4 regions of the Staphylococcus pseudintermedius genome follow, and region 1 is predicted to be linked to each of the others. Evidence: riboswitches for the same ligand, from Rfam matches in the RefSeq annotation. Region 1 holds a riboswitch; each other region holds the start of a gene.
The links. Region 1 has a riboswitch for thiamine pyrophosphate ahead of thiC (phosphomethylpyrimidine synthase ThiC). Riboswitches for the same ligand answer to the same signal wherever they lie in the genome.
Positions count from the first base shown of each region.

Region 2: linked by a shared signal. The riboswitch ahead of P3U61_RS10025 (thiamine phosphate synthase) and the one ahead of thiC (phosphomethylpyrimidine synthase ThiC) in region 1 are both predicted to bind thiamine pyrophosphate.
Region 3: linked by a shared signal. The riboswitch ahead of P3U61_RS08320 (ECF transporter S component) and the one ahead of thiC (phosphomethylpyrimidine synthase ThiC) in region 1 are both predicted to bind thiamine pyrophosphate.
Region 4: linked by a shared signal. The riboswitch ahead of tenA (thiaminase II) and the one ahead of thiC (phosphomethylpyrimidine synthase ThiC) in region 1 are both predicted to bind thiamine pyrophosphate.

Region 1 covers NZ_CP120150.1:263,522-268,773, forward strand. The annotation lists gene P3U61_RS01050 (alpha/beta hydrolase) at 11-853, opposite strand; gene cls (cardiolipin synthase) at 999-2,489, shown strand; TPP riboswitch at 2,958-3,061, shown strand; gene thiC (phosphomethylpyrimidine synthase ThiC) at 3,258-4,994, shown strand; gene P3U61_RS01065 (HoxN/HupN/NixA family nickel/cobalt transporter) at 5,208-5,252, shown strand, end outside.
Region 2 covers NZ_CP120150.1:2,115,633-2,120,884, reverse strand. The annotation lists gene P3U61_RS10035 (LysM peptidoglycan-binding domain-containing protein) at 164-991, opposite strand; gene P3U61_RS10030 (Bax inhibitor-1/YccA family protein) at 1,332-1,952, shown strand; TPP riboswitch at 1,971-2,079, shown strand; gene P3U61_RS10025 (thiamine phosphate synthase) at 2,157-2,756, shown strand; gene thiS (sulfur carrier protein ThiS) at 2,757-2,957, shown strand; gene P3U61_RS10015 (thiazole synthase) at 2,961-3,728, shown strand; gene P3U61_RS10010 (ThiF family adenylyltransferase) at 3,728-4,732, shown strand; gene P3U61_RS10005 (YebC/PmpR family DNA-binding transcriptional regulator) at 4,808-5,252, shown strand, end outside.
Region 3 covers NZ_CP120150.1:1,754,820-1,760,071, reverse strand. The annotation lists gene purD (phosphoribosylamine--glycine ligase) at 1-208, shown strand, start outside; gene P3U61_RS08330 (energy-coupling factor transporter transmembrane component T family protein) at 427-1,218, opposite strand; gene P3U61_RS08325 (ABC transporter ATP-binding protein) at 1,215-2,618, opposite strand; gene P3U61_RS08320 (ECF transporter S component) at 2,631-3,206, opposite strand; TPP riboswitch at 3,331-3,430, opposite strand; gene graF (glycopeptide resistance-associated protein GraF) at 4,272-4,403, opposite strand; gene auxA (lipoteichoic acid stability factor AuxA) at 4,769-5,252, shown strand, end outside.
Region 4 covers NZ_CP120150.1:797,560-802,811, forward strand. The annotation lists gene fabZ (3-hydroxyacyl-ACP dehydratase FabZ) at 1-188, shown strand, start outside; gene P3U61_RS03590 (YwpF-like family protein) at 304-738, opposite strand; gene P3U61_RS03595 (single-stranded DNA-binding protein) at 919-1,275, shown strand; TPP riboswitch at 1,689-1,792, shown strand; gene tenA (thiaminase II) at 1,859-2,542, shown strand; gene thiD (bifunctional hydroxymethylpyrimidine kinase/phosphomethylpyrimidine kinase) at 2,542-3,348, shown strand; gene thiM (hydroxyethylthiazole kinase) at 3,350-4,153, shown strand; gene thiE (thiamine phosphate synthase) at 4,143-4,781, shown strand; gene yidC (membrane protein insertase YidC) at 4,870-5,252, shown strand, end outside.

The DNA.
Region 1 (5,252 bases):
ACCTTTAAAGTTAATTTTTACGTGCGACCATTTCTGTAATCCAGCTTGCGACATCTTCAAAAATGACGTTATTGTAATGTGATTCATTGAAAAGCTCATGTTCTAAACCGTCGTATAGGCGTAATGATTTATGTTCTGACGCGATTTCACTATAAAATTGTAAAGCATCTTGGGGGTTGACGAGGCCATCTGCTGTGCCGTGCATAATGAGTACATCGTCTACAAAGTCATTGGGTCTAGATTTTAATTCAATGACACCATCGATAATCGCATAAGTTAAGCCCATCGACACTTCTTTTAATACGAGGTCGTCACGTTGATAATTTTCAACGACACGTGGATCTGAACATAGACCGTCGCTCATGTCATTTGGAAAATACGTATCGGCTGGAATTTGACGTTCACCGTATGCTTCTTCAAATAATTGGTTATTGTCGCGTGTCACTGCACCAGAAGTAATAATGCCATCGACACGACCCGGGAAACGTGTACCAAACATAGAGACAGCGAAACCGCCCATACTATGACCGATTAAGAACACTTTACCTTCAAAATGAGCTTTCACATAGTCTACTACGGCTGTTAAATCTTCAATGATTTGGTCTTGATTGTCATAATAAGCTCTTGGTCCTTCAGAACGCCCATGACCGCGTTGGTCGTAACGAATGACATTGTAATCATAATTGACCAAATAATCAGTTAATTCATCGTAACGATCAAGATGTTCAGCTAAACCATGTACAATAATCACATTAATTGTTTCATCTCCAAAAGAGAATAATTCGTCAGCGGTATTGATTTTCGTATAAAGCTGCGTGCCGTCATGCGAAGAAATATATTTGATATAATTCATTGTAAAACCTCCTTATTGATTTACTTCAGTGTATACTAAAATAACAATAACGTGAAAGAATATGAAGATAAATTCAAAAGTGATATATTGATGAATGTGATTGATAAAATATATGATTGAAATCAGTGTAAAGGAGGTTTTCGCGATGCAACTCATATTTGATCCTGCTGTGAATACGATTTATCGCATCTTTTTAGGCGTCGTTTTTCTTATGAATATTGTGCTCGCGTTCGTCATTATTTTTATGGAAAGAGATCGGCGGGATGCGACATCGACATGGGCATGGTTACTGTTACTTTTTATTATGCCGACATTTGGCTTCTTGTTGTATCTCTTCTTTGGTCGGGCGGTCAAATTGAAACAAACACGTTATGATGAAAGTAAAGAGGTAGAAGATGCAAGGACACGTGTTAAAGACCAAAAAGAAAACTTTAAAAATAAACAATTTAGTACAGATAATCCTGTAGTAGAGAAGCAATCTGATTTGGTTGAAATGATGTTAACACGAGAAGCGAGCTTTTTAAGTGAAAACAATCATGTCTCCATTTTTACAGATGGCCATGAATTATTTAATCGAATGAAACAAGACTTGAAAGATGCGCAACAATACATTCATATGGAGTTTTATATTTTAAATATGGATGGGTTAGGTACTGAGATACTTCAAATATTGAAAGACAAAGCTCGGGAAGGCCTCGAAGTGAAGTTGTTGTATGATGCGGTCGGTTCTAAACAACTGAGAAAGTCAAAATTAAAAGGTTTGGTTGATGCGGGTGTTGAAGTGGAAGCCTTTTTCCATGCAAAAATCATTCCATTTATCAATTTCCGTGTGAACAATCGGAACCACCGTAAAAATGTTGTCATTGATGGCGATATTGGGTATGTCGGTGGCTTTAATATTGGAGATGAATACCTCGGTTTAGACAAGAAAATGGGTTACTGGCGTGATACACATTTGCGCATTCAAGGTGACGGGGTAGACGCATTACAATTGAGTTTTATTCATGATTGGAACTCACAAGTAGATGAAGACGAACAATTGAAATACATATCTCGATACTTCCCTAAAAATGCACGTAAAGATGGAAACGTCGCATTGCAACTTGGTTTAAGCGGACCAGACAGAGAGTGGCCGCAACTTGAATTTGCATATTTGAAAATGATTATGAATGCGAAGTCCACCATTTACATGCATTCACCTTATTTTGTGCCAGACATTGGTTATGTGAATGCCTTACGTATTGCCGCCAAAGCAGGCGTTGACATTCATCTGATCGTCCCTAATAAGCCAGATCAACCGTTTGTGCACTGGGCGACGTTAACGACAGTCGCGCAACTGATGAAGGATGGCGTCAATGTGTACACGTATGAAAACGGCTTTATTCACTCTAAAATGATGGTCATTGATGGTGAAGTCGCATCGGTCGGTTCAGCGAATATGGACGAACGAAGCTTTAAACTGAACTTTGAAGTCAATGCGATTATGTATAACGAAGAGATTGCGCAAACATTAATAGCAGCGTTTAAAGAAGATTTGAAAGTGTCGAAAAAATTGACACCAGAACGTTATGCGGCCCGCTCAAATTGGGTGAAATTCAAGCAGTCTATCGCAAAACTACTGTCCCCGATTTTATAAACTTTTTTTGTATTTGAACTTGATATTACGATTGTCATCAAAGGTTCGCGTTCCCAGGGACTGACCCTTCAACTAACCAACGCTTTGTTTATACAGTTACATGAGACGACGCGTTGGTGGATTTTCCGGGCCATCTGATCCCTCGGGAGTCTCACCCAGATGCCAATCATGCGTTAAATACAGCCAAGAAACAAATAGCCGAATTTTTATGGATGTCAGAATATTTTACGTCAAATTTGATGGATGTGTATATTTCATATATGCAAGGTATCGTTTGGTGGTTATTTAGATAACACATTGATCAACTTTTTGTTTATATTGAAGAAGTATATAAAAGCAATATATAGAAAACTATATTCTACTTAATTTGATAATCAAATGACAAAAATAAAATAATTCAATCAATTTTATGATAGTAATTGTCATTTTACATTTTTAGTGATACGATACTGTTGTAAAACTAAAAATTGAACTTGCTAGGGGTGCCATTAATGCGCTGAAAGAGGTGAACGCCTCAACCCTTTGAACCTGATCTAGATCATACTAGCGTAGGGAAGCAAACGAAACCTTCATGACTGACTGGTGCGCATTTGTCAGGCGAAATCGTGTTGTGATGCAACATACATGATTTGGACTCACTTTTGACGCATTTTAATAGATTCGTTCGTTTTCGTACGCACTTTAGAATTATTCTGAGTGCGTTTTTATTTTGCCTATTATTTTCAGTGTTGTTAATGCCTCTTAGTGAAGTCAGAGGGGGTTAATGGAATGAAACAAGAACAAATTGAATTAAAGAAAAACTTTCCAGCAAGTCAACGTATTTTTAAGCAAGGTGAAGATGCGGATATTCAAGTCCCATTTCGCCAAATCGCATTGTCTGAAACAGTAACTGAACAAGGGACAACGGAAAATGAACCTTTCATCGTCTATGATACAGCGGGGCCTTATCATGATGACACATATGAAGTCGATGTTACGAAAGGCATTCCGGCACTGCGCACAAATTGGATTGAAGACCGTCAAGATGTCGAACATTATGAAGGCCGTCGTGTGCAATCAATCGACAATGGTTACCATTCAGCAACGCATAAAAATATTGTTGAACATCCATTCAAATATCAACCGAGACGTGCACAAGAGGGGAAACGCGTGACACAAATGTATTATGCGAAACAAGGTATCATCACTAAAGAAATGAAGTTCGTTGCAGCACGTGAAAATGTCAGTCCAGAATTTGTCAGAGATGAGATTGCGAGAGGGCGCGCGATTATTCCGAACAACATCAATCATCCTGAATCAGAACCCATGATTATCGGTAAAAACTTTCAAGTGAAGATTAATGCAAATATCGGTAACTCTGCTGTATCGTCCTCTATTGAAGCAGAAATTGAAAAGTTAGTCTGGGCGATTCATTGGGGGGCTGATACGATGATGGACTTATCGACAGGAAAAAACATTCATGCGACACGAGAGTATTTAATCTGTAACTCGCCAGTTCCAGTTGGTACGGTGCCGATTTATCAAGCGTTGGAAAAAGTGAACGGTATCGCGGAAGACTTAACCTGGGAAATATATCGAGATACTTTAATTGAACAAGCTGAACAAGGTGTGGATTACTTTACGATTCATGCAGGTGTCTTATTACGCTATGTGCCATTAACAGTGGATCGTTTAACAGGCATCGTGTCTCGTGGTGGCTCAATTATGGCGCAATGGTGTTTGGCCCATCACGAAGAAAGCTTTTTATACACGCATTTTGATGAAATTTGTCAAATATTGAACCGTTATGATATTGCGGTGTCATTAGGTGATGGTTTACGTCCGGGTTCGATTTATGATGCAAATGATGAAAGTCAAATTGCTGAACTGAAAACGTTAGGTGAATTGACCGATATTGCTTGGGAACACGATGTCCAAGTGATGATAGAAGGACCTGGGCATGTACCGATGCATAAAATTAAAGAAAACCAAGAGTTGGCAGACTTTTATTGTAAAGAAGCGCCATTTTATACACTCGGACCGCTAACAACCGATATTGCACCGGCATATGACCACATCACATCAGCGATTGGTGCAGCTCAAATCGCGAGTCATGGGACAGCGATGTTATGTTATGTGACACCTAAAGAGCATCTCGGCTTACCGAATAAAGAGGACGTGCGTGATGGCGTCGTGACGTACAAAATCGCCGCACATGCCGCTGATATCGCTAAAGGGTTACCGGGTGCGACAGATCGAGATGATGCGATTAGTAAAGCCCGCTTTGAATTTAGATGGATAGATCAGTTTAACTTATCGCTTGATCCTGAACGCGCACGTGCTTTTCATGATGAAACATTGCCGGCAGAATCAGCTAAAGTGGCGCATTTCTGTAGTATGTGTGGACCGAAATTCTGTTCAATGCGTATTTCTCACAATATCCGTGATGCGCATAAAGAAAAATTAGCAGGGATGCAAGAAATGGCTGAAGAATTTAAAGCACAAGGAAGTAAGATTTACCATTAATCGAAATAAGGAAGAGGGTGGGATCAATATAGTTTTCCCAGCCTCTATTCATTTTATTTTTGCTTGTTTGGTAGGTATACAAGTTTTGTGTTATATAAAAAATATCATTATTCTCTAAATGTTTTCTATAGATGTATTACAGCTAAAAATTTGAAATTATGGGAAAAAGTTGTATGATTTTATTATCTCAAAATAGAAATAGGTGAAAATGAAATGAATAACACAAAAAATATCAAACATGCCTATCCTTATCTCGGC
Region 2 (5,252 bases), 720 kb from region 1:
GGTGTCGTCGTGTTGCTCTGGCAAAGAGGGTGCGCTTCTCACAAACGTCGCACAGACTTTGACAAACTATAAAAACACAATGTGCATTTTCGTTAATTGGGGAATAAAAAAAAGATTAACTAATGATGTACGAAAACACCTTAGTTAATCTCTTTTTACAATATTAATGAATATAATTGTATGATGAAGCAATTGATGCTGGGATTGTACGATAATCTTGTTGTCCTGGTGGCGTATTGTAGTTCATTTCTGAAATTAAAATACTACCATCATAGTTCACACGTTCAACAAAAGCAACGTGACCCACAGGACCTTCAAAGTTTTGCATAATTGAACCCGTTGTTGGATTATGGTCTACTGTATAACCATCTGCTGCGGCATTAGCTGCCCAATGATCAGCGTTCCACCAATACGTACTAATAGGTTGACCGATTTGTGCACGACGATCAAATACATGATATGTACATTGACCCCAGTCGTATAAGTTTTGATGGTTAAATGTAGGTGTATTGTATTGACCGCTTGTTGAGATACTACCTGTACCGCCAGCACCACCTGTTTTTGGTGCAGTGTTGCCACCGTTGCCACCAGGGATTTGAAGTTGTTGGTTAGGATGGATTAGGTAGTTCGTTAATCCGTTAGCACGCATTAAATCTTGAACAGACACACCATATTTTGTGGCAATGACATTTAAAGATTCGCCAGCTTGTACAGTGTATGTGCCTCCAGTTTGTTGCGGTACTGTCGCAGAAGATTGTGCACCACTACCGCCCCCGATAGATAAGACTTGGCCAGGGAAGACCATGTTGTTTTGTAATTGATTGGATTGCTTAAGTGCATCAACTGTTGTGCCATATTTTTGCGCGATGGACCAAAGTGAATCACCAGATTGGACTGTGTATTGTGTTGACGCGTCGGCATCTTGATGATTGAGCATAGCGACGGCTGCCGCACCTGAAGTCAACGTACATGCAAATGCGAGTTTTTTCAAAGTATTGCCTCCTTATTTACACGAATGATAAGATGTGTTGAGCAATGAATAACGAAATGTGTAATTTGATTATTAATTCAATCATTATGATAACAAAAATATTATCATATAGGGGAGATGTTACGAATCTGTAATATTGCGGAAAATATAGTTTTACTGTCGTATTGTCCTTGAATGTTGTCACTATCCAATTTATAGAAAATTTGATTTGTAAATCTTTTGAGATAATTAAAGTTTTTGTAATATAAATGTAGTCTTTATCAATGGAATAGTTGTATCATTTCTGCATTTGATTCTGCTGTGACATATCATAAAATAGAAGGAAAGGAGGCAAAATGAGATGGCAACACAAAATCAACGCCGTTCTGCTTACGGCAAAGTATGGTTGTTTTTTATGTATTATTGGCTAATTTTTGGGATTTCAACATATTTTGGACAATTTTTGCCCATAGCATGGCGACAACCACTTTCTATCGGACTACTCGTCTTAATCTTAGCATCAATGGTATTTCAACGTGTGCGCTTTAGTGGCCCGATTATTTCTCACATTTATACCATTGTCGTCGGATTATTATCCTATGCGGCATTTATGTATACATTGCAAGATTTAGGTGCGCGTTTATTTTTCAATATGGTGATTTTAGCCGTATCTGGATTCGTCATTTTTGGTATTCTCGGTTATTTCTGGATTAAAGATGCGTCGAGCTTAGGCAAATATTTATTCGTGACATTAATCGCGCTTATTTTAGCAAGTCTTGTAGGTTGGTGGATTCACAGCCCAGTTTATTATACGATGATTGCAGTTGTCGGGTTATTACTATTTTTACTGTACACACTTTATGACTTCAATCGTATGAAGCGAGGTCAGTTTTCACCACGAGAATTAGGCTTTAATTTATTTATAAACCTTTTCCACATTATTCGTTATGTGTTAGAATTAGCTCGTATCATGAAACGATAAAACAATTGAATATTTCAAATAATCCACTGGAAGTGCCGTTCATAATGGCTGAGATTGAAATGTTGATTTCAAAATTCCTGAACCTGATCCAGTTCGTACTGGCGTAGGAAAGTGGCTGTATTCGTGTCAAATGAGGCTACTTTTCTGTTGTAAATAACGGGGGAGTAGTTTTTTTATTGTGAAGGGAAAGAGAGGGAAAAGGCAATGATGATTGTGATTACACCGTATGTTGTATTAGACGACTGGCATATCAAACGGCTCTGTGTTATTGAAAGTCAGATTGCAGGTGTCATTTTACGGACGCCGATGAATCGACACGCACTCAAGCAATGGCTCATCCAGTTATTGGCGAATGGCTTTCCAAAGTCTAAAGTGATTATCCATACGGATCATACGGATGTGACATTAGCGATGGAACTCAGCATTTCCAATGTGCATTTTAAAGAGGGAGATCACCGTGCTACGTTATTAAAACAAGTACAGCCTCATTATCAAGTGAGCATGTCGACACATTCAGCAGCGATGGTTCGTGACGCAAAAGCGCAGCAATTAGATTTTGTGTTATTCGGACACCTTTTTCCAACCTCTTCAAAACCTGACTTGCCACCGCGCACACAACTTGAAGTGGATGAAGTTTTAGCTATTGATTTTCCGGTAGTGGCATTGGGGGGCATTACAGCTGACACAGTACAACAGATATCGTCTCATTTTACAGGAATCGCGTGTATGAGCAGTGCATTTGGGTATGAACTTCAATCGTTTGAAAAAATGGTTGATTATTGGTCATTAAAGAAGGTGAAATGAATGGAAGTTTTTGTAAATGGAGAGCAGCAACAATTTGAAGAAGGCACAACGGTACAAGACATTTTAGACCATTTCGGTATCGAAGCGAAACGGATGGCAGTCGAACGTAATGCAGCAGTCGTGAAACGTTCTGCATGGGCCACAACTGAAGTACAGCAAGATGATCGATTAGAATTGTTAGAATTTGTGGGAGGCGGTTAACATATGTTTAAAATTGGAGATTTAACATTTCATTCAAGATTATTTTTAGGGACAGGAAAATTTGAAAGTGAAGCGATCCAGTCTAAGGCCATTGAAGCATCCGAAACAGAAGTGCTGACATTTGCGGTCAGACGTATGAGTTTATATGACCGAAGCTTACCGAACCCATTGGCGAATGTCGATTTATCTAAGTTTACAACATTTCCTAATACAGCAGGTGCGAAAACGGCAGAAGAAGCGGTGCGTATTGCCGAATTAGCGCGTGAAGCTGGCGTGTGTGACATGATTAAGGTCGAAGTAATTGGCGATGATGATACGTTATTACCTGACCCACTCGAAACGTACAAAGCTTGTGAAATTTTATTAGAAAAAGGCTACATTGTTTGTCCATATATTTCAGATGATGTCGTGTTAGCCAAGCGACTCGAAAGTTTAGGTGTTCATGCGGTAATGCCACTTGCTTCTCCAATCGGTACAGGTCGTGGTATTACAAATCCACTGAACCTCCGTTATATTATTGAAAAGTGCGAGGTACCCGTTATTGTAGATGCAGGTATTGGTTCAGCCAAAGACTGTGCCGAAGCGATGGAACTTGGTGCAGATGCGATTTTGCTCAATTCAGCTGTATCTCGTGCGCAAGATCCAGTGAAAATGGCTGAAGCGATGAAAAAAGGAATCGAAGCGGGTCGTTTGAGCTACGAAGCAGGCCGTATCCCAATTCGTTATAATGCTGTGCAATCTAGTCCATCTGAGGGGTTAGGCTTTTTATAATGACACGCTATCATAGACAAATTCGCTTCCAGCATTTTGGAGAACAGAGCCAACGTCGATTGCAACAATTACACGTCTTTGTCATCGGTGTCGGCGCTTTAGGCAGTGGCATCGCTGAACAATTGGTAAGAAGTGGTGTCGGTAAATTGACCATCGTCGATAAAGATGTGGTACATTTATCTAACTTACACCGTCAAAGTGGCTATGTTGAAGCGGATGCTGAAGCGATGAAGCCGAAAGTATTTGCGCTAAAAGAACGACTCGCGATGATGAATCATGAAGTCACAATAGAACCGTTATACGAAGAAGTGACAGCACGAAATATTGAAGGCATTCTTGAGGAACTGCAACCGGATATGGTACTTGATGGCTTGGATCGTTTTGAAACACGTTATTTAGTGAATGAAGCAACACGGAAATTGGATATTCCTTATATTTATGGTGCAGTCGTGGGAAGTCAGTTGAGTGTCTTTCCTATCAGTCATGACGGGCCTTGTTTACATTGTGTGATGCCGGATGTGCCCGAGACGATGGAAAGTTGTGACCTTAACGGCGTCTTGCCACCCGCTGTTCATTTGGCGAGTAGTTTTGTCGTGGCAGAAGTCTTCTATTACTTGATGCATGGTGATTTTTCTTACCAAATGACGACGAGTGATATTCATCAAGGAAAAGTGAAAAAAATTTCGATTCAAAGTCTTAAAGAAGCAGACTGTTCCGTATGTGCCCAGCATCAGTTCACGCGTCTGCAAAATAAACAGCTTAAGTCTACGCAATTGTTATGTGGCGGTGTGTTTCAATTCAGGTTAGCTCCAGGACAATTTGAAGCGACCATAAGTAAAGAAGTCACAATTTTAATTGATAATCGTTTCGTTAAACGTTTACGACTTGGAGCGTGTGACATGACATTGTATCAAGATGGACGTTTGTTAGTATATGGTGCAGAGGATATTCAGACCGCACAATCCGTCGCTCGACAACTGTTTGAACAACCCATTCTTATTTAGAATGTTGCCATAGTCTAAATTTTACATGTATAATAAAGGGTACTCAAAAAAGTATTTGAAAGCGAGATGGAAGTCATGGGACGTAAATGGAATAATATTAAAGAAAAGAAAGCGCAAAAAGATAAAAATACAAGTCGCATTTACGCTAAATTTGGTAAAGAAATTTACGTGGCGGCGAAATCAGGTGAACCCGATCCTGAATCAAACCAACAATTAAAATTTGTCCTTGAACGCGCAAAAACTTATTCTGTACCCAACCATATTATTGATAGAGCGATTGAAAAAGCAAAAGGTGGCGGCGAGGAAGACTTCGATGCACTTCGCTATGAAGGTTTCGGTCCGAGTGGTTCGATGGTGATTGTGGATGCCTTAACGAACAATGTCAATCGTACAGCCTCTGACGTGAGAGCAGCTTTCGGTAAAAACGGCGGAAATATGGGTGTATCTGGTTCAGTGGCTTATATGTTCGACCATACAGCGACATTTGCATTTGAAGGCTTTGATGCAGATACTGTACTTG
Region 3 (5,252 bases), 1.1 Mb from region 1:
ACCAGGCGCATACTTTATCAGTGGTTTAACACATGATGGAGAACACTATGTCACATCAGGTGGACGCGTGATTCTGGCGATTGGTGAAGGCGCGACAATCGAAGCGGCACAACAAGCAGCTTATGCACGTGTCGAAAAAATTGAAAGTGACGGTTTATTCTATCGTCAAGACATTGCCCATAAAGCGATTAAAGCGAATGAATATTGAATGAACATTAAAGATGCGTAAAATCTTTTAGGTAAAATGACTAAGGATTTTACGCTTTTTTGGGTTGAATAAAAAATAAAAATCCCTTTATTGACTATCAAAAATCAATAAAGGGAAACGATTTCCTTTGCAGATGGTCATACGGGAAAGTTAAAAAGGAAATCTAGACCTGCCTTTTCACATCGTCGAGATCATGAAAACGCAAAATCTCAGTTCGATTAACGTGCATCAGTAATACCAGTTATCGGTAATATTTGTGCGAATGTAAATGCGAGTATAACGATGACCACAGTGAGCCCAATCAGAATCAAGTCTTTATAACTAAACGGGACATGATAATAATACGTCCGTGGTCCATCTTTAAAGCCTTTTTTCTCCATCGCTACAGATAGACGATGCGCTTTTCTGATGTTTTGACTGAGCAATGGAATTAATAAATGTTTCAGACGTTTGAAGCCTGAATAGTTGCGGTTATCAATCATTTGATAACGCATTTTTAAGGCGTTGCGTAGTTGAAAAAGTGACTCTAACATGATGGGAATCATACGAAATGCCGCCATAAAAGCATAGGCAATTTTCGGTTTTACTTTTAAATGTTGCATCAAGCTGTAAAAAATCATAATGACTTGTGATGTAAAGGCAATAGACAACCCAAAATAACTCACAGTCATCGTCCGGAATGAAAGATGCAATCCACGCACAAGACTTTCCGTCGTGATGTTGACGAAGCCGAATTTCAATAATTCATGTTGCCCATCGCCGTAAAAGATCATAAATAACGAAGAGGTGAGGGCGAAAAAGGTTGCGAGTATTGTGAACGTCAAGACGACTTTCCATTTTGTCCCTGCAACGAGTAACATAAAAATGAGCATCAATGTCGCAAGATAAATCATGACGTCAAAATGATGAACGAAAATAATGAAGAAGAAAAGTGCGACGCCTAAAAACAATTTGGTGACGATATTCACATCATCCATGAACGTGTGACGTGTTTTCCAAGATTCAATCATGTGCGCACCTCCTCGACTTCATAAAGTTTGCCTTCTTTGACTTCTATCCGACGAGTAGGGTAACGTTCGATAATATGTGCGTCGTGCGTGACCATTAAAATCGTCTGACCTTGCGCAATACGACTTTGGAACAATTCAATTAATTTAAACGTATTGTGACTGTCTAAGCCGAATGTCGGTTCATCTAATAAAATAATATCTGCATTGGTACTTAGTGCGGTAGCGACACTCAGTCGACGTTTTTGCCCCATAGATAATTCAAATGGGTGTTGACTCGACACATGCTCCAAATCAAGTAGTGCTAACATTTCTGCAGTTTTTGCTTTCGCGTGTTCAGGATCCATATGGTGATAGTTGACCCATATTTCATCAAACACACTATTTTGTATAAATTGCAGTTCAGGATTTTGATACACTAAAAACATATGTTGCGCGGCATCTTTAATTCTAGTTAATTTCTGCCCGCCATAATGCATGTTCCCCTTATAACGTATCAATTGCATCATCGACTCTAATAGCGATGTCTTACCTGATCCATTTTTCCCAGTGAGTGTTATCCATTCTCTCGGTTCAATATGTAATGCGTCTACTTCATATAATGTACGACGGCCCCTTTGTATCGCGCCTTGTTCGAATGAAAAATAAAAATTTTGAGCAGTAGATTGAACGGGATGTTGAGGCATAGGTGCATGTGACCACGCTTTTGGATGCCACACACCATATTCACTTAATAAAGATTCGTAATGCGCCATAATATATTCAGGCGTGCCTTGTTGGATAATATGGCCGTGATGATTCATCAGTATGACACGATCGACATGTTGCCAAATATGTTCTACCTTGTGTTCGACAATGAGTACGGTCTTGTCCTCCCACAAATCCTTTAAAAGATTCCATAAATTTTCGGTCGCTTCTACATCTAACATCGCAGTCGGTTCGTCAAGAAACAATGTATCTGCCCCTTGAAGTAACGTTCCCGCAATCGCTAATTTTTGTTTCATACCGCCGCTTAATTGATGAATACGTTGCTTTGGATTTACATCAAGACCGACATGATTTAATGCTTCATGGATACGGCTGTCCATGTCGTGACGTGGAATTTGTTGGTTTTCTAAAATAAAGGCTAACTCTTCGTTCACTTGTGGCATACAAAACTGCGAATCCGGGTCTTGGAAAATGACACCTGAATTTTCAGCAATTTCTAATGCATCATATTTCATTGGTAAATCAATTAAGTTCGGCACAATGCCACTTAATACATTGAGTAACGTACTTTTACCCGAACCAGATGGCCCAAGTAAAAGTACTTTTTCTTTATCTTTGATTTCTACGTCAATCCCGTCAAAAATTTTATAATCTGCGCTCGGGTATTTTAAACGTAAATTTTTAACTTTTAACACGATAAGTCACCCTTATAATGCATCGTAATCGTCTTTTGAAGCAGGACGAAACAGTTTCGTTACGCCAGTCTGATCCAATGCCTTAACGAGTAAGTATGGGAACACACCGGCTAATATAGCACCACTGATAATACGAAAAGCAATCAGTAGAATTAAGTTCCAAGTCGCAACTTCATTTAAGTAACCATAGTACCAGTCGATAGGTAAACTAATGATTGCGGCTGCCATACCTGCAAGGATAGCGACCATAAAAGCACGTGATTTGTAGCGGAAAATCGCAAAAATAATCTCACATGCCAAACCTTGAAGTAAAGCGTAAATAATTGTTGGGATATCAAAACGTCCCATCATAATTGTTTCGCCAGCACCTGCAGCAAATTCAGCTAATAATGCAATCCCCATTTTAGGAATAATGAGATATGCAACGACTGCAGCACTAAACCACATACCATACATTAATTGATCAAGATGTAAACCTAATGGCTGTAAAGTATTTGTGACAGCCCACCATAAATTATAAATCACTGCAAAGATCACGGATACGAGTACAGTGACGAGGATGTCTGACAACGTTAAGCCTTTTTTCATATGTAAATTCCTCCCAAAAATAAAAAATACGCATATCTTAAACTGAAGATAGGCGCATCATGTGCTCATTGATATATGGATACGTTATTGGTATGACAGACATAAGTCCACCGCACAATATACATATCATAACAAAACACTTTCCTACGCTAGTATCATCTAGTTCAGGTTCAAAGGGTTTGAGGTGACACCTCATCTCAGCTTTCACACCCCTAGTGTGCGTATTTAATTGATAATGTCAATGTACACCTAGAATATTGAAAAGTCAAGGTTTCAAACGGCTGATGATTCAAATTTGAAAAACCCTAAACCATTAAAAATGTATATATTGAAAAAATGAATACGAAAGATCTCACTGTGAGTTCATATGCATAAAGTAGGATACGACAGTGACCCCAATGAATTTTGATAAATGCAACATCAGTGTGCATCAATAAATGACAGTATTTGAAGAAAAACACTAGACGTAGTTTTCAAAATCTTTCACTGTCTATGTCAGAGTTGAGCTACTTAAACAATTGCCAGCATCTGCAGCCTAAAGTAATAAAGATGATATGCATATTCAAAGTTAGAATTTGTTTTTGATGACGAGGCGAGCGATTTGAGGAGAGGTGAATTTAATTTTTTCATTAAAAGCATTTCACTATCATAGTTAATGAGACTCGTTGAAGGTTGACGGGACGGCTCGAGACTCCCGAGGGATGCGTGTATATGACTCATAGTTACTTCTTTACTCTAATAGTGGTTACTGTTTAGCGACGTAGCTGCCTAAGTCTCAATGTTTGCATTTTTGAGAAGGCCACTCAGTCTTGTGGGGGCAGGAAAACGAAATCTTTGTTACACATGAGATTTCTGTAATGCTCCCAAAATCCAATTTGGTTTCTCTCAAGTTTACACTTAAATCAAGCCAAACTTAGTTGAGTCAAGACCTTGGGAAAGCAAGAGCTAGTTTGTCAATCTGTAAGAAACGATGAAATTAAACAAATGAAAAAGAAATAATTTAAAACGAAAAAAGGAACAGGCCATAATCATCCTGTTCCTCACACATTAAACATAAATTAAAGTTTACTCAAATGTTTTTTGAATATCATCTTTCGTTTTCTCTGCACCATCTTTCGCATCTTCAGTCTTATCTTTCAATTCTTTCTCTTTATCCTTCGCTTGTTCTGCAGCTTTTTTAATATCTTTTTCACCCATTTCCAACGCCTACCTTTCAAATTGTTTGTATCATCAATATAACCTTTATGTGCACAACCTAAACATCATCGCCTTATTAAATGTATACAGAAATGAGGATTGGACATCACGTGCGCCTAGCTATAGAGACATATTAAATATTTTATCTCCTATTCTCGTATAAAAATAAATGAACTTTGATATACTTAACGCATCATTTTAAGGTAAAAACAACACATAGATAATTAAGATATTTGAAACTGAAAATAAATCCGTTTTATTATAGTATTATGGATTAAATTTAATAGGTCATTCTGAAGACTGATATTTTTGAAATATAAAGACAGGTGACAAGAGTTCGTATATAATAGCTTTGAGGTGAGAGGATGTCTTTGTTAAACAAATACACCGAAGTGATTTATAGCTATATTATCGGTGGACTTTCAATTTTATTAAGCATCATTATTTTTATTAATATTCCACTCATTCAACAGTTTAAGTCAGGCAAACAACCGAGCACAAACATCGACAATTTGTGGGATTTTATTATGGCATTCTTTAATGAAATCATTCGAGTCATGAGTCGATATATTGGTGACATTCCACTTGCGAGCGGCATTGTTATTTTATTGTTTGGAATTTTAATGATTTTAATTGGTCGGACATTAACGAATACAACACGATTTGATTATGACATTTCAATATTATTTTTACTCGTCGGCATTATTTTCTTCGTATTAACATTAATTTTCATGTCTCAAGTTTATGGTTGGATTGCGTTTATTTTTATTATTCCATTTCTTGTACATATTGGTTATATCACATACAAAGACGAACTAAATCCATTGCACCGTAAAGAACATTATTTAT
Region 4 (5,252 bases), 530 kb from region 1:
CTTTATTTGCAGGAATTGATAAATGTCGATTTAAAAAGCAAGTGGTGCCTGGCGATACTTTAGTGTTAGAAGTTGAAATTACAAAAATCAAGGGGCCGATTGGTAAAGGTACTGCAAAAGCAACTGTTGATGGTCAAATTGCATGTAGTTGTGAATTGACTTTTGCATTACAAGATCCAAACGCATAAATCAAATATAAAAAAACCACCTCGTCTTCATAATGAGGTGTTTTTTTATGGGTTGCTTTGTAAATCATTTTCACGATTCAATTTGAACATAGTACATGTATGTAAGTCTCATATCTTATTGTCGTTCGTCTTTAAGGCGTGGTTTAGATTTCATCATGCGATTGAACGTTGTGATGAGCTCTTGACCTTGCATGCCTTCATTGACCAATTGCTCGAGTAAATTTTCCGCATAAACTTGTCGCAATGTATAAATATGACATTCAAATACAACTGAAATGCTGCCATTTAAAGGTGTAATATGCTTGATTGTTGCATCAAATAGTGCAGGATCATTAGACGGTCGCGTAATGACAACACGAATATCTAAAAGTGTTTCTGCCTCCATGTACGCTTGCATCTGTTCTTGATGTATATCTGAAATAACGATTTCTAACACCCAACCCGTACCGCTATTCTCTTTATTAATAATTACACCGTCTAGGAGTTCATATTCAGCCACGCTACTATTTTCAGAAACGATTTGAAAACGAACAGCTTTAAACGTCTTCATTGGAGCCACCTCCATATCATTTAAAAAACTTTACGAAATTTCTATGGTACTTTTCATTATAACGCAATTTTTAAAATAATTCTCGATAAGGCTTAAATATACCTCGATACATACTTTAATTTTATATGAATTTGCATTTTGCCATTTCACAATGAAACGTTTATATTACGGGTACAGGAGGTGAACAACATTAACCATTTTCAAGCAGTAGGTATCATTAACCGCCCGCCCAGTTTTTACGAAAAAGAAGAGAGTTACTTTGTTACCTTTACCGTTGCTGTCACGCGAGAGTATTTAAGTAAAAAACAAAAGCCCATCACTGATTACTTAAATTGTAAAGCGTTCGGTAACATTGCTCTTCAAATTCACGAAACGATCCAAGAGGGGATAACTGTAGCCATAAGCGGGCAAATCCAAACTAGACGTTATGTTCATAATGATGAAAAACGTTATGCTACAGAATTACTCGTTTCACAAATCTCTCCAATTGGTGCAGTAACGATAGAGTCAAATACAGATGAGTTCAACGATGAATAGCAAAGCAACAAGCAAAGATTTTCCAATATTTGATCATCCCACCTATTTTTATTAACCCTTCTCAAAGTATATACTCCGATTGAAATAATTCGATTTATCTCACACCATTACTTTTATCTTCAACATATTGACTTGAGCTCTAGTGATATTTGGTATATAACCTGCTACCTAAATTGTCTATCTATCAACCTTAAAATGAGGTGTATTGGCTATTAAATACGTGCATGTATTTAGTGGCCAATCACCACTTTTATTCTCATTAATATTTATCGAATGATTCATAAGAAATGTAAAATAATCTAATAGAGTCATTTGTTTTGTTAAATTATACATATATTTCGCAATTTGTTTAGTGCTTTTACATAATTGAACTTGCGTTAGGTTTCTGATACATTAAAGGTAACTAAAAAATGAAGGACTACTAGGGGTGCCGATTTGTGGCTGAGATGAATGGATATTCAGACCCTCTGAACCTGATTTGGATGAAACCAACGTAGGGAAGTAGCACATGGACACGCATGCTTTAGTGTGTGAACAAGGCTACTTTTAACGTAGTCTTTTTTCATATTAAAGGAGAATGAAGATGCGTTTTTCTGAACAAATTAAACAAGAAGCTCAACCCATTATTGAACAAATTTATCATGATGGTTTTATACAAGGTATGCTTAACGGGGACATAGCGACAGAATCAGTTAAACATTATTTACGCGCAGACTCACGTTACTTGAATGAATTTGCTAAAATATATGCACTGCTGATCCCTAAAGTGGATACGAAAGATGAAATTCAATTTTTAACAGAACAAATTCAGTTTGCGAGTTCTGGAGAGGTAGAGGCGCATCATATTTTAGCGGACTATGTCGGTGAAGATTATCAAAGTATCATTCAACGAGGGGATTGGTATCCATCTGCCGACCATTATATTAAACATATGTATTATAACGCATATGCTTTTGACAATGTCGCTTTTACCATTGCTGCAATGGCGCCATGTCCATATGTGTACCAACGATTAGGTAAAATGGCGATTGAAAATCATCACTTTGAAGCCAATCATCCATTAAAAGGGTGGTTCGATTTTTACAATAGAGAAATGGATACGTTGTTGTCCTATATTGATCGTTGGCTTGATTCATATGCAGAAGTGAGTTCCGAAAAAGTTCAACAACAATTAAGACAAAACTTTCTACAAAGCACGGTTCATGAGCGAAACTTTTTCAATATGGCCGATCAACTTGAAAAATGGGAATTTGGAGGAGAAAAATGATGAAAAAACCAAAAATTGCGCTAACGATTGCAGGCACAGATCCAAGTGGTGGTGCAGGGGCGATGGCAGACTTGAAATCTTTCCATTCTTGTGGTGTCTATGGTATGGCTGCAGTGACAAGTATCGTGGCTCAAAATTCAATGGGTGTACAACATATTCATAATTTAGAAGCAAGTTGGTTAGAAGAACAATTAGCCAGTGTCTTTAATGATGAAATGCCACATGCGTTAAAGACAGGTATGATTCCGACACCAGAGATGATGGAAGTGATTGCGTCAAATTTGAAAAAGGTGGATATTCCATATGTGATTGACCCAGTTATGGTTGCTAAAAGTGGTGATTCTTTAATGGACCAAAAAGTGCGAAATCGTCTTAAAGAAACACTGTTACCTTATGCAGATGTAGCAACACCTAATGTTCCAGAAGCTGAAGAAATCGCTGGTGTTACAATCGATTCGGTGGAAAAAATTCATCAAGTTGGTCGCTTTTTCATTCATGATATTGGTTCAAAAGGGGTCATTATTAAAGGTGGCCATTTAGAAGGTGATGCCATCGATCACTTATTTACGCAAGAGGGTCATTACGAGTTTAAAAGTGAACGTTTTTCAACGCAACATACACACGGCACAGGATGTACATTTTCAGCCGTCATCACAGCCGAATTAGCTAAAGGAAAATCAGTTTATGACGCCGTAGCTAAAGCAAAAAAATACATCTCATTAGCGATTCAACATACACCAGAAATTGGTAAAGGTCGAGGTCCAGTGAATCACTTTGCATATGAAAAATTAAATGGGTGGGATTAACATGAATTATTTAGCAGCAGTCAGAAAGCAACAACCCCTTGTCGTTTGTTATACAAATGATGTCGTCAAAAATTTTACTGCCAATGGTTTGTTGAGTATGGGGGCAAGTCCGGCAATGAGTGAAGCACCAGAAGAAGCAGTAGATTTTTTCAAGGTAACACAAGGCTTATTAATCAATATAGGTACGTTAACCACGAGAAATAGTGAAGACATGCTTACCATTGCTAAGTCTGCGAATCAAATGGGTGTACCCATTGTTTTTGACCCTGTTGCAGTAGGCGCATCGCAATTCCGTAAAGATTTTTGTCAACGCTTTTTAGAAGAAATTGATGTGGCTGTCATTAAAGGCAATGCATCTGAAATATTGACATTAGTGGATACAGCGACGACGATGAAAGGAACAGATAGTGCTTCTGATATTGATGTGGTCAGCATTGCACAACAAGCTTACGAAAAGTATCAAACCGCGATTGTCCTCTCAGGTAAAGAGGATGTCATTGTACACGATGGTAAGGTGGTCATCTTATCAAATGGTTCTCCATTGTTGACAAAAATTACCGGAGCAGGTTGTTTATTAGGCGCGGTGGTGGCAAGTTTTCTATTAGGTGAAACAAAACCATCTATCGACCAACTCATCGAAGCCGTTTCGTACTATAACATTTCAGCAGAACAAGCTGAATTACGTGAAGGTGCAGATTTACCGGGTACATTTTTAGTCGCTTTTATCGATGCATTAAACCAAACTTTAGCTGAGTCCTATTTATTGGAGATTAAAAAGAGAGAAGTGAGTGAAAATGACATTTAATCGAAAACAATTACGTGTGTATTTTATTGCAGGTACACAAGATGTCAAACAAGGTAGCCTAAATGGTATTTTAAAAGAAGCGTTAGAAGCGGGTATTACGATGTATCAATTTCGTGAAAAAGGCTCTTCATCTTTACAAGGTGAGGAGAAAACTGCAATGGCCGTTCGTTTAAGAGACTTGTGTCGCCATTATCAAGTACCCTTCATTGTTAATGATGATGTTGATTTAGCGATTGAAATTGATGCAGATGGTATACATGTTGGCCAAGAAGATGCGAAAGTACAGTCATTTCAACATTTATTAGAAGATAAAATTATCGGCCTCAGCGTCGGAAGTTTTGAAGAATATGATCAGTCTGACCTTACCAATGTCGATTATATTGGTGTGGGCCCTGTATATGAAACAAGTTCTAAGTTAGATGCAAGTAAACCAGGTGGCATCCGTTTAATTCGACGTATGCGAGAATACGATGAAAACATTCCGATGGTCGCTATTGGTGGAATTACTGAAGAAAATGTGGCGCCACTTCTTAAAAACGGCGCTGATGGTATTGCGACGATTTCATCAATTACACACAGTACAGATATTGAAAAATCTGTGAAACGTTACTTACAATATTTTAAATAAAGTTCAATTTATGCCGGAATATGTTTCCACCGCGTCTATTTCTATGATAAAATATCATTTATGTGAATATATCATTAGAGGTGGAAAAATGAAGAACAAAGCGTTAATGACAATGCTTGCAGGTGTAGTTTTACTTCTAGCGGGTTGTGACTATAGTAAACCGAGTAATCGAGACGGATTCTTTTTCAATACGTTTGTTCAACCAATGGACAGATTGATTCACTGGTTAGGGGATCATTTAAATAATAACTATGGTTTAGCCATTATTATCATCGTATTGGTTGTACGTATCGTCTTATTACCTTTCATGTTATCAAATTACAAAAACATGCATATGATGCGTGAAAAAATGAAAATTGCGAAACCTGAAATTACAGAAGCGCAAGAAAAAGTAAAACGTGCACGTACACAAGAAGACAAAATGGCAGCGAACCAAGAAATGATGCAAGTATACAAAAAATATAACATGAA